2 regions of the Paenibacillus sp. PvR098 genome follow, and region 2 is predicted to be linked to the other one. Evidence: riboswitches for the same ligand, from Rfam matches in the RefSeq annotation. Region 2 holds a riboswitch; the other holds the start of a gene.
The links. Region 2 has a riboswitch for cobalamin ahead of JOE45_RS10780 (energy-coupling factor ABC transporter permease). Riboswitches for the same ligand answer to the same signal wherever they lie in the genome.
Positions count from the first base shown of each region.

Region 1: it holds a riboswitch for cobalamin, as region 2 does, so the genes downstream of both, cobJ (precorrin-3B C(17)-methyltransferase) here and JOE45_RS10780 (energy-coupling factor ABC transporter permease) in region 2, are expected to answer to the same signal.

Region 1 is NZ_JAFIBU010000001.1:4,356,645-4,364,345, reverse strand. It holds gene JOE45_RS21670 (precorrin-8X methylmutase) at 1-339, opposite strand, end outside; gene cobK (precorrin-6A reductase) at 343-1,119, opposite strand; gene JOE45_RS21660 (sirohydrochlorin chelatase) at 1,116-2,030, opposite strand; gene cobJ (precorrin-3B C(17)-methyltransferase) at 2,074-3,717, opposite strand; cobalamin riboswitch at 4,006-4,207, opposite strand; gene JOE45_RS21650 (MmcQ/YjbR family DNA-binding protein) at 4,348-4,707, shown strand; gene JOE45_RS21645 (hypothetical protein) at 4,980-5,153, opposite strand; gene JOE45_RS21640 (aldo/keto reductase) at 5,355-6,275, shown strand; partial or broken gene JOE45_RS21635 (EAL domain-containing protein) at 6,375-6,683, opposite strand; gene JOE45_RS24305 (diguanylate cyclase domain-containing protein) at 6,679-6,972, opposite strand; gene JOE45_RS21625 (copper resistance CopC/CopD family protein) at 7,313-7,701, opposite strand, start outside.
Region 2 is NZ_JAFIBU010000001.1:2,149,950-2,157,650, forward strand. It holds gene JOE45_RS10750 (alpha/beta fold hydrolase) at 1-219, opposite strand, end outside; gene JOE45_RS10755 (DUF7010 family protein) at 258-842, opposite strand; gene JOE45_RS10760 (hypothetical protein) at 849-1,133, opposite strand; gene JOE45_RS23845 (hypothetical protein) at 1,246-1,377, opposite strand; gene JOE45_RS10765 (hypothetical protein) at 1,488-1,736, opposite strand; gene JOE45_RS10770 (hypothetical protein) at 1,929-2,405, shown strand; gene JOE45_RS10775 (SDR family oxidoreductase) at 2,452-3,237, shown strand; cobalamin riboswitch at 3,342-3,529, shown strand; gene JOE45_RS10780 (energy-coupling factor ABC transporter permease) at 3,678-4,436, shown strand; gene JOE45_RS10785 (energy-coupling factor ABC transporter substrate-binding protein) at 4,442-4,726, shown strand; gene cbiQ (cobalt ECF transporter T component CbiQ) at 4,687-5,526, shown strand; gene JOE45_RS10795 (energy-coupling factor ABC transporter ATP-binding protein) at 5,523-6,353, shown strand; gene JOE45_RS10800 (methyl-accepting chemotaxis protein) at 6,528-7,701, opposite strand, start outside.

The DNA.
Region 1 (7,701 bases), 2.2 Mb from region 2:
TTCCTCCATGACATCCGGATCCGATATGTATACCCGAACCTCGCCGCCGTACTTTTGCAGCCTCGGCTTGCTAATGCCCACCTGCACCATCTGCACGTCGGCTACGATCGGCTTGCCTGCCCGGATGGCTTCGATACCGGCCCGGATGGCGTCCGGATGAAATACCAGACTGCGGCCCAATTCAAAATCCGCGGAAGCATGAATGACCCTCTGCACCACTTTGTACTGTTCATCGGTATAGGAATGCTCTCCAAGCTCCTCCGTAATCATTTCGAAGCTTTTTTCCTCTATTTCCTGCGGCTGTACCGTCAGCGGTTTAAACTCCGTTCCAAAATCCATCATTTACCGCACCTCCTGTAATGTGTTATTTAATTCTTCCAGTACACCTTCAAACTCCGAATACACAACACCGTAATCCAGCTGCGGGCGTCCGATGACGATCGTATCGATGTCCATTTCCAGCGCTGCCGCCAGCTTTTCCTCGACTGCCCCGATTTTACCGCTTTCCTTGGTAATCACGGTCGTTACCCCATAATGACGATATAACGCTTGATTCAGCTCCTTGGAAAAAGGCCCCTGCATCGCTACAATGTTTTTCTGCTCGACGCCAAGCTGTTCACACTTATCCATGTTATCCTTACGGGGCAGCATGCGGGCCACGAGCCTAGTATCCGGCAGCCCGATTAGCCGCTCCGCGAAAATATGCAGCGTCTTGCTGCCCGTCGTCAGCATGATTACGCCGCGTCTTTCAGCCGCCAGCTCCGCCGCTTGCTCGTAGTCGTCAACGAATATAAGCCGCGGATGCCCTTCATAGGTTCCCCGCTCCCGCTCATAACGAATATACGGCACTTCCGACTGGAGAGCAGCCGCCATCGCTTGACGGGACGCTTCCTCTGCAAACGGATGGCTCGCATCCACAACCACCTGAACCCCCCGGGTGCGGATCAGCTCAGCCATACCGCCGGCATCCAGACGCCCGATTTGCACCGGTATCCCAGCTTCCTCAAGACTTTTGGCCGCGCTCTCCGTCACAACAGTAGACAGCAGGTTATACCCCGCCCCGTGAATGCGCACCGCTAACTCACGCGCATCGCTCGTTCCTGCAAGCATCAGAATCATGAATGCACCTCTTTGGTCCTGATCGTGTGCTCATGCCGTTCATGTTCATGATCGTGATCATGGTGATCATGGTCATGGTTGTGGTCATGGTCATGATCGTGGGGATCCATATGCTTTGCCGCCTCAAGCCGGAATTGGCACATGTCACAGTTCATACGCACTTCTCCATATAAAGCTTCGTCCGCCCGCTCCTTCAAAATTTTACTGAGCTTAGGATGGAAGCCAAAGTAGTCGGCCAAGACGAACGACAGGTCCGGATGTTTCTCGGCAAACTCACCCTTCATTAGCTCCAAGCGTTTGATTAGCACGCCCGTAAAAAGAAAATAAGGCAGTATCACAATCCGCTTCGCGCCGAGCTTCACGCAGCGCTCCACACCCTCGTCCGCGCGCGGAGCCGTTACACCAATGAAGGCCGTCTCCACCCATTTCACCTTCAGCCGCTCCCACAGGAGCCTCGATATTTTATATAAATCGCTGTTGGCATCCGCATCGCTGCTTCCCCGTCCGATCACAAGCAGCGCCGTGTCCTCCGCATTTTCTTCGAGATCGATCCCCGCTTCTTCCAAGCGTGAAGATAAAATATCGAGCGCCAGCTCATGAACGCCGATCGGCCGGCTGTAAGCAAACAAGACACCCGGATGCTTCAGCTTCGCCGCATCAATGGCACCCGGGATATGCAGCTTCGCATGCCCCGCAGCAAACAGCGTAATCGGCACAACCGCAACGCGGGTCGCTCCCCGATCTACGCAGGTCTGAATGCCTTGAGCAATCGTAGGCGACTCAAACTCCAAAAAGCACGTTTCTACGATCGGCTCCCCAAGCGTGCCCGCCACCGAGCTTACAAAAGCTCGGACCTCCTCGTTCCCTTCCGGATCCCTGCTGCCGTGCCCTACAAACAATACCGCATTCATGCTCCGTCCCCTTTCTTACTCTTTATTCGCCTTATCGGCCTAGTTAATCTCCACAAACCGCATTCTCGATTTGAAACACCGGCAAATCCTGATGCCTGTAGCCCTCGAGCTCCTTCACGCGGCCAAAAAATTTATGAAACCGTTCATTCGGGTGTCCATCGTTTGCATAACGGGAAACGATCCTCTCCACCGTTTCCACCAATTGCTCCGGTTCAATTCCCTCAGCGACCGGCTGACCCGGATGGGCATTTCTTCCGACCGTTTTGCCTCCCAGGAACAGATCGAACTTTTCTTTGCGATACACGATCCCGATGTCTTCCTTCACTGCTCCGTAGCATGCCATCCCGCAGCCATTGAAGCCGATCTTCAGCTCCTTCGGCACGCTCATGCCGCCTAAACGGCGATGGAGCTCCGTCATATACGGCACAGAATCGGCCTTATCCATGTTGCAGAAATCGCAGGCTTTCAGCTGCGCCACATCACCGATCGGCGCTAGCAGCAGCCCGGCCTCCGTTAGACGAGAGGTTATCGTATCCGGATCATTCGTTCGAAGCCGTACCATCAGCTGATGATGCGGAGTATATTCCATCGTCCCTTCTTCTCCCACGATCTCCGCAAGCAGCGCAAGCTGCGGAGCGGTCAACCGCTTCTCAGCTAGACCCGGACTAACAGCAAACTCGAGGATCGCTTCTTGACGGAATAGGACCGTGTCGAAGCTGCCGGTAACAGGCTGAGCCAGTCCAGAGCGGTGCGCTTCGACGAGCTGAAGAGCTTCCAGCGCCAGTCCGTATGCAGATACCGGTTTCTCAGACTCCGCCTCAGCTTCATATTCCGATATCGCTTCCTCGGGCTCCTCCTGTCCCTCCAGCGCCCAAGGCTCTGCCTCCTGCCGCAGCCTCTCATGCGGCTTTAGCGGCTGCACATCCGAACCGAGTGTATACTTGCGCTGATAGCCGCGCGGCGTCACCATCAGCCCATCATAAACGACTGTGGTTGAGTTGCCAATAATCACCGTCGTCAGCATGCCGATATCGTGCTCCAGCATCGCTTCAAGCGTCGTGATGACGATGTCCTCACGCTCCCGGTAAGCACTCTTGACGATCCCTACCGGCGTCTGCGGCGAGCGATGCTTCATCAGCACCCGCTGCGTTTCCACGATTTGCCTTGTGCGTCTCCCGCTTCGCGGGTTGTACAACGCGATGACGAAATCAGCCTGCGCTGCCGCCTCCACACGCCGAATAATCAGCTCCCATGGCGTCAAATGGTCACTCAGACTGATCGTGCAGGCATCGTGCATGATAGGCGCACCCAATAAGGATGCCGTCGAGTTGATTGCCGATATGCCGGGGATAACCTCGACCTCTACGCCCTGTTCCCGCCGCCATCCTTTTTCCATCAGCACCTCATAGATCAGCCCGGCCATGCCGTATACGCCGGCGTCCCCACTGGAGATGACAGCCACCCGGTGTCCAGCCTCCGCTTGACGAACCGCTTCCTGCGCCCTGCTCACCTCTTCGGTCATCCCCGTTCGCACCACCTGCTGCCCGTTTAACAAACCGCGCACCAAATCCACGTATGTGTTGTATCCGATCACGACGTCGCATTCCTGTATGGCGTCTCTCGCTTTTTGCGTCATATGCTCATAACTGCCCGGTCCGAAACCGATCACAGACAATTTCCCTTTCATACTTCAACCCCCCTTGTAAAAATAACAGGACATAAGAAAGCTGATCCTCGGATCAACCCTATGATTTCTGACGGTAACAAAAAAAGCATCCTCCTCCCGGAAGATGCTTGACGACAATGGATTGGGAACCAGCAGCACGGCCTTATATCACGCATTTCCTATGGCCTGATCGGCTGCGTTCTATAATGACGTTATGCCTGCATGGCCTTCTACCGCTCTCGTACACCTTCCTATCCGCGTAGGTCTTGTGGTGACTTCGTTGACAACTGCCATCACAACACGGATGGATCGGCTGCAACAGAACAGGCAGGTCTCCTGACTCGCGTCTCATCGCTTTTCCGCAGCCTTCCCATCACAACCGACAGTGGCGTCGTTCAAACCGAAAAGCTTCTCGCTTACAGTGGCGGGACCGTGTCGGACTTACACCGACTTCCCTTTTAAACCGAGTCGTCAACACGACGAACTCGGTACCTATTCTATGTAAATATGAAGTTATTGGCTTTTTGGGTAAAATCGAGTTAATGATAGCATGGTTATCCTGTTAATGTCCACCATCAGTTTTCACTTTTCATGAGACCTCGGGAAGGTTATGCTAACAGCAGCTCTCTCGAAAAAGGAGTTTTACCGCTCATGAATCATCAAACCCTTATTGATTATGGATTAAAAAAAACCGGCACCGACTTGCGATATCCGTTTGATCCCGGTATGCCTGTACTATTTGTCGGAAATAAGATGTTCGCGCTGCTCGGCTCTTATCAGGGAAAGCCCAGCGTGAACCTGAAGGCCGATCCCGAAACCATATGGCTGACAAGAGAAACGCATCCGAACTCCGTCTTCCCTGGCTATCACATGAATAAACGCCACTGGAATACCGTTCTTTTGGACGGCTCGATTGAAGACCATGAACTATTCGATATGCTGGAGGAATCTTATCAGCTGGTTTGCAGCAAGCTTTCCAAAGCCGAGAAGCAGCGTCTGTCTCTCTTGTAAATCATTCGAAATCCAGTAAGCCAACATTCAGCCCACTCCCCCATCTCTGTAGGGTATGCCCAACGTAGCAGGGGAGGTGTCTTGGGTAAGATTTTACAAGCTGATAAGGACGACCTAAAAATGAAGAAATGGAAAAAAGCACAGCCGATGGCTGAAGCCCTATAAGACAACGAAGGGCATTCAAGCAGCTGTGCTCTTTCCGTAGTTCTGCCACGGCTATACCTGTAAACCCCAGGTACGCTGCTGCGGGTCTAGATAAATTTCACATGTGCTTACTCTGATTCAGCGCTTTGTAAAGCATGCTCCCAGCTGGGGAAGTAAAACAACGCATTCTGCACCAGCTCCGGATGCGACTGCTTTAATTTTTTCTTATTTAACGGCTGACCGCTGGACTTTAGGTCTTGGATCCGGGAAATCACATCAACAACACTCATACTTGATTCCATGAACTGGTCTCCTTTGTAATCTGTTTTAGTAGTATTATTGTCATAAATTAGAAAATTACACATGACCGTTACACGTGCAATGAATCGTCACCGTCCTTCTAGATAGATGGTTTGAATATCGAGACCCATTTTTGTACAATCGGATATAAGCTTAGACAGCTCGAATTACATCCAAAAGCACTCATCCAAGGAGGAATTTCGGTGAAGTATCGCAAGCTCGGAATAACGAATCTGAAGGTATCCGTCATCGGTGTAGGAACTTGGCAGTTCGGAGGCGAATGGGGCAAGCCCTTCACACAAGCCGAAGTCGACGGTATTCTTGATCAGGCGAAGGATAGCGGCATCAATCTGATCGACACCGCAGAATGCTACGGAGACCATACGTCCGAGTCGCTGATCGGCAGCTACGTCTCCCGCGGAAGCCGGGAAGATTGGGTGATCGCCAGCAAGTTCGGACACCACTTTCACGCACATATGGATCGTACACAGCACTGGTCCCCTCAAGAGGTGCTTGAGCAGCTGGACGCTTCCTTGAAGGCGCTTCAAACAGATTACATAGACCTATACCAATTTCATTCGGGAACGGATGAGGCGTTTGATCAGGACGACTTATGGACCCTGCTGGACAAACAGGTGCAAGCGGGTAAAATTCGCCACCTCGGCACGTCCATCGGAAGCAACGATAACCTGCATCAGACCGATGCTTCCTCACGCGTCGGCTCGGAGGTCATTCAAGTCGTCTATAACCGGCTGGACCGCGTGCCGGAGGATCGGGTATTTCCATCTTGCGAGCGGCAGGGACTTGGCGTATTGGCGCGCGTGCCTCTGGCGAGCGGATACTTGAGCGGCAAGTACAAGCCAGGTGTGGTGTTTGCCGAGAACGACGTCCGTCAGAGGCACGATCCTGAGCAAACACTCCTTAAGCTGCAAGAGGTGGAGCGCATTCGGGAGAAGGAGTTGCCCGCCGGTATGGACATGGCCACTTGGGCACTGGCGTGGTGTCTCAAGCACCCTGCGGTTACTGCGGTCATTCCCGGCTGCAAAAGCCAAGAGCAGGTTATAGCCAATGCGAGAGCGGCGGAATACGTCGGGGACGGACACCCTCAAAGCTGGAAGCTGTAATCCGATTATCCAAAGCATACATATTCATGTTTTTGAGTCGAACCAAAACTTTTACAAACCAAACGGCCCCATCGCCTTGAAGGCGGGGGCCGCTTTGTTTTACACCACCATGTTCCTCTGCAGCAAAGCGTGAAACTCATCTGCCGGAACCGGTCGGCTGTATATGTAACCTTGAATCTCCCTACATTTGACATCCAGCAGAAACGAGAGCTGTTCTTCCGTCTCCACTCCTTCCGCGATGACATTCAGCTTCAAGCTTTGCGCCATCGCCATGATCGCCTGCACGATCGCGGCATCATCCGGGTCATCGGTAATATCCCTTACAAATTGCTGCGCGATTTTCAGCTTGTCGATGGGGAATTTTTTCAAATAGTTCAGTGAAGAAAATCCCGTGCCAAAATCATCAATTCTTCAGCCGTTCCGCCGCTTCGACGAGCAATCGATCACCAAAGGCGTGACCGAACGTATCATTTACATTCTTGAACCGGTCGAGATTGATAAACAGGACGGCCAGCTGGGTTCCGGCTAATCGGGCCGCTTCAATGGAAGTCTCAAGGGACTGCTGAAATTTCTCTCGATTCGGCAGTCCGGTAAGCTGGTCATGAAAGGCCAAATCGTGTAAACGCCGTTCCGTATCTTCTCTATTCCGGAGATCGGCTATAGCAAAATACAACAAAGGGACTGTTAGCAGAGTCATCCCTGCTGCATCTGCCAAGTGGATAAGCCAGCCGTTCCAACCCGCATAGAAGTATCGGGTCGCCATCTCCGTACATTCCGCCAACAGCAGCAAAGACGAAATGGCATACCAGGTTGTTATCAGTTGATTTGCTTGTTTCTTCAAAGACACATAAAGAACCGGCCCGGCAGCAATCGAGATGAACCCGAGCGCAATCCAATCCACTTGATCATAGGGAAGACCTAACACTCCCCTGATCGAGAACAGCCCGGCTTGCGTTCCTATCAAAGTAAACCATAGACGCAGAAGAATTTTTGGTCATAAAGTCCTATGCGCTGGTGTATTTTTGTCGTATCAGGCATTAAAAAACTCTTTCTTCCTTTTCATATACCGTTTCGTCATCATTGCTGTCCATGACCCGAACCTCCAGCTTCCAATGGCCGGGATATGGCAAGTAGGCCCCGCGAGCCTTGTAGCTGTACCTTTTCATTCCAAATGATTCCTCAAAGCTCGGATCCTCAAAATATTCCAGAGGAACACTCAGCGGAGCGATTTCCGGACTGTCGATCGATTGAAGCTTCATGATGACTTGCTTTGGTTTACCGAGCTTCTCAGGCAGCCACACCTTCACCGTAAAATCATTCACACCTGGAACGTTTGGACTGATCTGCGCCGTCATGTGTATCTTTTCGCCCATCACATGCCAATTCAACGGTTCATTAGCAGGAGCCGGCAGTAAATAGGTGAAGA
Region 2 (7,701 bases):
AACATATGATTTTACAAATTTTGGATATCTATGGACATACAGCATACCAAGCAGGGCCCCCATCGAATGACCCATGATATACAGCTTATGTTTGCCTAATACCCTGAGTAAATGCTGAGTGAGATCATGCGCATCCGAAATGAGTTGATCGACAGTCATCGAGTCGGAAGGAATAAGCGGACTATACGATTTCCCGCTCCCGCGCTGGTCCCAATTCACAACGTATAATGCTTCTCTAGTTCGCGGTTATAGACATGTTAGGCCCCTGTTTGCGAACAACCTGGACCATCTTTTTTATTTTCGTGCAAGAGCCAGAATACAGTCACACAATAAATAACGAAAAGTGCAAGAGGCACCAGCGTATAGGCTTGAGATAAGAACATACCGCCTAGAACCATGGAGGCCAGAGTCGAACCCAGCGTTAAAAACAGATAGGCTTTACTATTATATATCCATACATATACAAGAAAATGCGAGCCGCCAAGAAGTCCGACTGCAAAAGGAATCCATTCCGGTGAGAATTGATAAATCATAATATAAACCGGAATATAAAAACCCTGCACTCCTGCCATCACGCCGCCGAGCGTTCCTAATGGATTGTCTTTGGTTATGATGGTCACGCCCAATATTTTGGCAATGGCTAAACCAAGCGGGAAGATGGAGCCCATTCCGATAAGCCAAATCAGGGGAACCGTTTCCTTCGGAAACAAAGCCGGTGCAATGGTCAGGAATAGCATAAAAATCGCGCCGGAGACTAAAATCGGATAGCCGCGTTGTGAAGATCGTATCAAGTCTTTTTTTAGAGCATCTAATGAATGAGCCATATCAATCCCTCTTTCCAATTTTAATCAAACCAATGTGACAAAGCCAAAACGGACATAAGCGCCAATCTCCACAGATTCCACAGCATACTGCAGGACCACCACCAGAACATGAATAAAATATGCCGCGTAGCTGTTAGCGGAAAGTTGTTTGAGCAAAGAGGTTGATTGTTGGGAGAAACGTTGAAACAGATAGACGAGTCCAATACATACGCCGGTGCACATGAAGGTCTCATAGATGGAATTAACCAAGCTTTCAGCGTTCCATCCTCCCGGTGATCTGAAGGTCATGACATCACTGTACATCAGCATAGCCAGAATTACCCCCAGTACTAACCAAATCATTCCAACCAAATGAGGCATATGTTGAAGCCATTTTATCCTTCTGGGAACTCTATGTAAGCATCTTTTTCGTCTTGGGCGACTAGTAAGCATACATCAGCAGCGGCATCACCATGAACAAGCCTATGTACAAAGGAATTCCTAGCCGCCTAAATCGATCCGCGAGAAAGTGATCTAAGTATCCAATCTTCCGTTTGACATGTGTCCATTCCATCCCTCCTATTGATCAAACTCTTGCTCTCGTAACGATAAATAGATATCCACACTCAAATAGGCTATCCACCATCCTTGGATAACCTCTTTTCGCAAATGTTGCTCCATTGATTACAGCGGCAGCAAATCGGATTGCTCCTTCTTCATTTGGAGGGCTGATCTCATCGATTCCTTACGCAGCAGTTCACTCACGGTTTGGGGATTGGCAGCAAAAAATGAATCGCATATACTCAAATTATAAAGTGCTTTTTTTGCTGCTTCGCAAGCCAGCTTCTCACTTTGTAATAAATACAGACAGATGCTGTAGCAATCATTTTCATGCTTTTTTAACATCGTTATACGATCCGTCATTACCATCATAAGATCATCCCTAACATTTTCTTCCTTATAAATATTTTAAAGGGTTTTCACATGTTGAAATAGTACTATTTTCTTCTAGTACCTGTATGTTGAAGTAAACAGGGTTTAAGCGGCTTTTCTCTTGTGCAACATTCACCCTCAGCGTTACGTTATAAGGTAAGCTAACCAATTCATAGGTCTGGGGTTGATCGTATGAAAAAAGCAAGTCTCATCTTGATAATCCTCTTATGCTTCAGTTTTATTACTTCGCAATCGGCATTTGCCCTGTCTTGTGCTCCGCCGCGCGCTCCCCAAGAAGAAATGGAATTTTCCCAAATGGTGTTTAAAGGAACCGTAGTTTCGCAAAACAGAGATAAACTTCATTTTGAAGTCGCTAAGGCTTGGAAGGGTGACCCAAGCGGTAAGCTTACCTTAAACCAGAACGGTTGGACGGAATTTAAGACAGGAGACGAGTACGTTGTGTTTGCCGGGATGGAGGACGGGAAACTGCGGCCGAGGCTTTGCGGGAATACGGGATTGGCCACCGGATTTAACGAAGACCAACTTGGAGAACCGATTCCAATGGTGCAGACAAGCACTGGTTCAGGCTTCACCCTAGCTCTCGTAGTTATGTTGGTACTCATTGGCATCGTCTTCTTGTGGTGGAAAAAGAAAAGACCCAGAACATAGCATTTCAGCAGTTTATATTTTATTAGGAAACGGAAGTGTAAACGAGATGAATCCGATGAACACCCGTAAATTACAAGGCAGAATTGCCATCGTAACTGGAGCAAGCCGCAGCGCGGGAATAGGTGCCGCAATATGTAAAGCGCTGGCTAGCGAGGGAGCAGATATTTTCTTCACCTACTGGGTTAACTACGATGAAACCATGCCATGGGGCGGTAATGTCGAGGAACAAGACCAGCTTAGTAATGAGATTGTGCAGCTTGGCGTACAATGTGAGCATATCATGGCTGATCTTTCCGATGTAAACAATATCCCTTTTATTCTAAAAACAGTTGAGGAAAAGCTGGGAAAGCCGTCGATCCTGGTGAATAACGCTTGCTATTCTGTAAACGATGATTGGAATACAATGACTGCTGAATCGTTAGATGCTCACTATGCGATCAACATTAGGGCCGTAGCTATGTTAAGCGTCGAATTTGCAAGAAGGTTTAGTCAAGGCACAGGTGGCAGAATCATAAGCATGACCTCCGGTCAATCCTTGGGTCCTATGGTTGGCGAAATCTCTTATGCTACGACGAAAGGCGCTATAGACGCCTTTACAAGAACATTTGCTGCAGAGGTCGGGTCCAAGGGGATCACGGTAAATGCTGTAAATCCGGGACCGACCGACACAGGCTGGATGACACCGGATTTGCAGCAGGAGCTAGCAGGCCACTCCCCTTTGGGGAGAGTTGGATTGCCTCGTGATGCGGCTCGGCTTATCACTTTTCTAGCAACGGATGATGCCCAGTGGATTACAGGCCAAATCTTGCATTCCGATGGAGGATTTAGATAGACAAAACCCTATCGTTCGTGTTATATTTCAATAAATTCGTGTTACTTAGAGGAATTTGACGATTGATAGCGAATACATATATGCATGAATTACCACAAACGAATTACATACATAGTAGATCAGGTGCCTTTGTACTAGCAAAGGGTAACAGGGAATCGGGTGCAAATCCCGAGCGGTCCCGCCACTGTATTTGGGGAGTTTCTCTCAGCATGTCACTCGATGATTCATTGGGGAAGACGGGAGAACACAACGATCCAAGAGCCAGGAGACCTACCTAATCTACGCACCCGAATGCCTTCGAGGAAAGGAATGGTGTACGAATAATGAAACGATGATCACCGCTAACGGATCTTGTCGTCTATTCATGCGTACCCCTGACCAATCCAATAGGATTGGTTTTTTGAGTTCTATAACTACGTACACAGGAGGATATGTAAAGTATGATCTCTAAAAAAGCAATAAGCACGCTTCTATTAGTCCTGGGATTTACGTTGTACCTGACTGTCAATGAACCTCAATCCGCTTATGCCATGCATATTATGGAGGGCTTTCTTCCGCTGGGATGGGCGATCTTCTGGTGGGCTGTGTTTGTGCCGTTCTTTATTCTCGGGCTCCGGGCCTTGATTAAAATTACGAGGGAAACGCCGGAACTCAAAATCATGCTGGGTGTGGCTGGCGCCTTCATCCTCGTCCTGTCGGCACTCAAAATTCCGTCCGTGACAGGAAGCAGCTCGCATCCTACCGGGACGGGCCTTGGCGCCATCATGTTCGGTCCGCTGCCCATGAGCGTGCTCGGATCCATTGTCTTGTTGTTTCAAGCTTTGCTGCTTGCTCATGGCGGTCTGACCACCCTTGGAGCCAACGCGTTCTCTATGGCTGTCGCCGGTCCCATGATCGGTTATGCGGCATACAGGGGGATGATGAGATCCACAGGGAAACAAACGCTATCCATCTTTACGGCGGCTGCGCTGGCTAACCTGTCTACCTATGTCGTCACCTCGATTCAATTATCTTTGGCATTTCCCGCAGAGAGCGGCGGCTTCCTCGCTTCGCTCGCTAAATTCGGAGGTATCTTTGCGATTACCCAAGTCCCTTTGGCCATCAGCGAAGGACTGCTCACCGTACTGATCTGGAACTGGCTGAAATCCAACAGCTCTGAGGAAATGTCACTGCTGCAGAGTAAAATGAAGGGGGCTTAACCACCATGATAACCCGTAAAATGAGCGTTCTCATCTTGATCATCGTTGTATTATTGGCCGTTCTTCCCCTCCTGTTCGTGAACGGCGAATTTGGCGGAGCTGACGGCGCTGCGGAAGAAATGATCACCGAGATTCAGCCTGCTTATGAGCCCTGGTTTTCCCCGCTGATGGAGCCTCCGGGTGAAACCGAAAGCATGCTGTTTGCCCTGCAAGCTGCTATCGGCGCAGGTTTCATCGGCTATGCGTTCGGATGGTTCAAGGGCAGAGCCTCCAAATCCAAAACGTTATGATTAAGCTGATCGATACGCTCTCTTATACGAACAAGCTGCGGTCCGTTTCTCCGATGTGGAAAAGCGGATTCGCAGCCTCTCTGTTGGTGCTGTCTTACTTAGCTCATCCCGTCATTCAGCTCCTGATCATGGGCTGGATGTTCCTATGGGCTACCCAATATGCCCAGGTCCCCGTCAAAGTGTACAGCCTGCTCATCGGGGCGTCCTGCCTCTTCTATGCAGCCAGTCTTCCGGCGCTTGTCATCGAGTTTTCAGCTACCGATTCCGTAACGGCCCTCACCAATGGGATCACCCTCTTTACCTTTGCACAGTGGACGGCTTATGTAACGGAAGCAGGCATGTACCAAGCGTTCGGCCTGCTCATCCGGATCATCGCTTGTTTATCCTGTATTACCTTTCTCATGCTGACCACTTCAATGTCCGATCTGTTTCAGGTGATGAAAAAACTGCGTGTGCCGTCGTTGGTGCTGGAATTGATGCTGATCATGTACCGCTTTCTCTTCGTGCTCTCGGATACGGCTCAGCAGATGTATACGGCTCAAAGGGCTCGCGGCGGTCAGACCGGCTTCGATCGCAGGCTGAAGGATACGGCTATCCTGATCGTCCGGTTGTTCGGCAAGACGATGCAGCGGTCTAAGAGTCTATCGCATGGTCTGATAGCAAGAGGATTTACGCAAGATATTCAACTGGCTCCTTATCAAGCGGGCCCCGTGCCCTTGCGTTATGTATGGGAAAGCCGTATCGGAGTGACCTTATTATTGCTATTCGAGCTGGGGCTTCGCTGGAGGGATATGATATGAAATCGTTAATGGAGGCTCACGATGTACGCTACAGCTACCCCGGAACTGGGGATGAGGCGCTTCAAGGATTGACGATGAGCTTGCCTGCAGGCAAGAAAACCGCGATTTGCGGCCATAACGGGTCCGGCAAATCCACCATGTTCCTGCATGCGATCGGCATTCACCGCCCTGCCGCCGGAGAGATGAGCTGGAAGGGTTCTCCTATGTCCTATCGTCCGAGTGACCTCCAAAAGCTCCGGCAGCAGGTTGGACTTGTGTTTCAGGATCCGGAGCATCAGCTGATTCTCAGTACGCCGTACGAAGATATCTCCTACGGTCTACGAAATGCCGGGATACCCGAGCATGACATTACCCAGCGTACCCAACATGTGCTTGCGTCCATGGGTCTGGAGCTTGTAGCCAACACACCCATTCATCACTTGAGCCTCGGCCAAAAAAAACGGGTTGCCCTTGCCGGAGTGATGGTCCTTGAGCCGGAGCTGCTCCTGCTGGATGAACCGACTGCTTATCTGGACCGCTTGTCCGAGCGGCAGCTCATGAAGGAATTAAACCGGATTCATGAGAGCGGCACCACCGTCGTCATGGCTACGCACGATATGAATTTGGCCTATGCTTGGGCGGACTGGATCCTGGTGATGGATCATGGGAAATGCCTGCTGGAAGGCATACCCTACGACGTGTTTAAACAGGAGGACTTGATGATTTCGCTCGGTCTGGAACCGCCCATGCTGCTGCAAGTCTGGTCGAGTTTACCCGCGAAAGTTCGCGTGGAAAGCCCCCCTCCTCGCAGCATCGCCGAGCTGAAGGAGCTTATGAAAGAGTTATAAACATACAGAAAAAAGCCGATCCCCTTTCTCTATGCTTGGGAATCGGCTTTTACTTATTCAAAAAACCGTACAGAAAAAACACCGGACGGTCCTTAATTGCAAACGGTTTGGGCATTGGGGGGATGTGCGTCGGGTTTCAACCGCTTTATCACCCCACCCCTATTCCCGTTTGTTCTACACTTTGAATTTACTTATAACATCTTGCAGCTCTTGCGCCATCATACTTAAAGCTTCCGCTGAAGATGCTACCTCCTCCATAGAGGCATTTTGTTCTTCTGCGGATGCAGCGACGTTCTGTGTATTGCCTGCGGATTGTTCGGCAATATTAGCTACAGCTTCCATCATTTCCACCATGCTTTGCGAGCTTACATTAACTTGTTCTACAATAGAAGAAACCTCTTGGGATTCGGCAGCCAACCGTTCGATTGAATTTACAATGTCTCCGAAGGTTTCACCAGTTAAATGAACCATCTTAATACCTTCTTGGACAATGGATGTACCATCATTCATAGACTCAACCGCTTTATCCGCTTCCGTTTGAATCTCTTGGATGAGTTCACGAATTTGAGCCGCTGCATCACCCGATTGCTCAGCTAATTTCCGTACTTCGTCAGCTACTACAGCAAACCCTCGCCCATGTTCCCCAGCCCGTGCAGCTTCAATCGCGGCATTTAGAGCTAACAAGTTCGTTTGATTGGCAATTTGTTTGATTAATTCAACGATATGCCCAATTTCCTTGGATTTTTCGCCTAGTGTGTTAACCACACCCGCCGTTTGACTGACCGACTGTTGTACCAAATTCATTTGCTCAACCGTTTGCCTAACGACTGTGTTTCCAGTGTTTGCTTTATTGCTCGCAGTGCTCGTTAAATCTGCAACGTTTTGAATAGACGATGCCGCCTGATTCATTCCTCTTGAGATTTCTGCAGCTGCTTCAGTTGCTTCAGTTGCACTGGAAACTTGCTTCTCCGTGCCTAACGCGACCTCTTGAATCGAGATTGAAATTTGTTCAGTCGCTCTGCTAGTCTGTTCTGCGCTCGCCGATAACTGTTCCGAAGTTGAGGCAACATGATCCGTATTTATACCGACTTGCCCAATTAGATGGCGAAGGTTGATCCTCATTTGATTGACGGAGTTTGATAACTCCCCGAGTTCATCCTTGGAACGTATAACGATTTCCTCGCTCAAATCTCCACCCGCGATTTTCCCCGTAGAACTCATCAATTCTTTAAGCGGCCTAGTAATGGAGCGCACGATCCAAAATACAAGCAGGATACCGATCACAATAGCGATGGCAATGACGGCGATGGTCGTATTGAGGATGCCTTGGGTGGAACTCGAAAGTTCT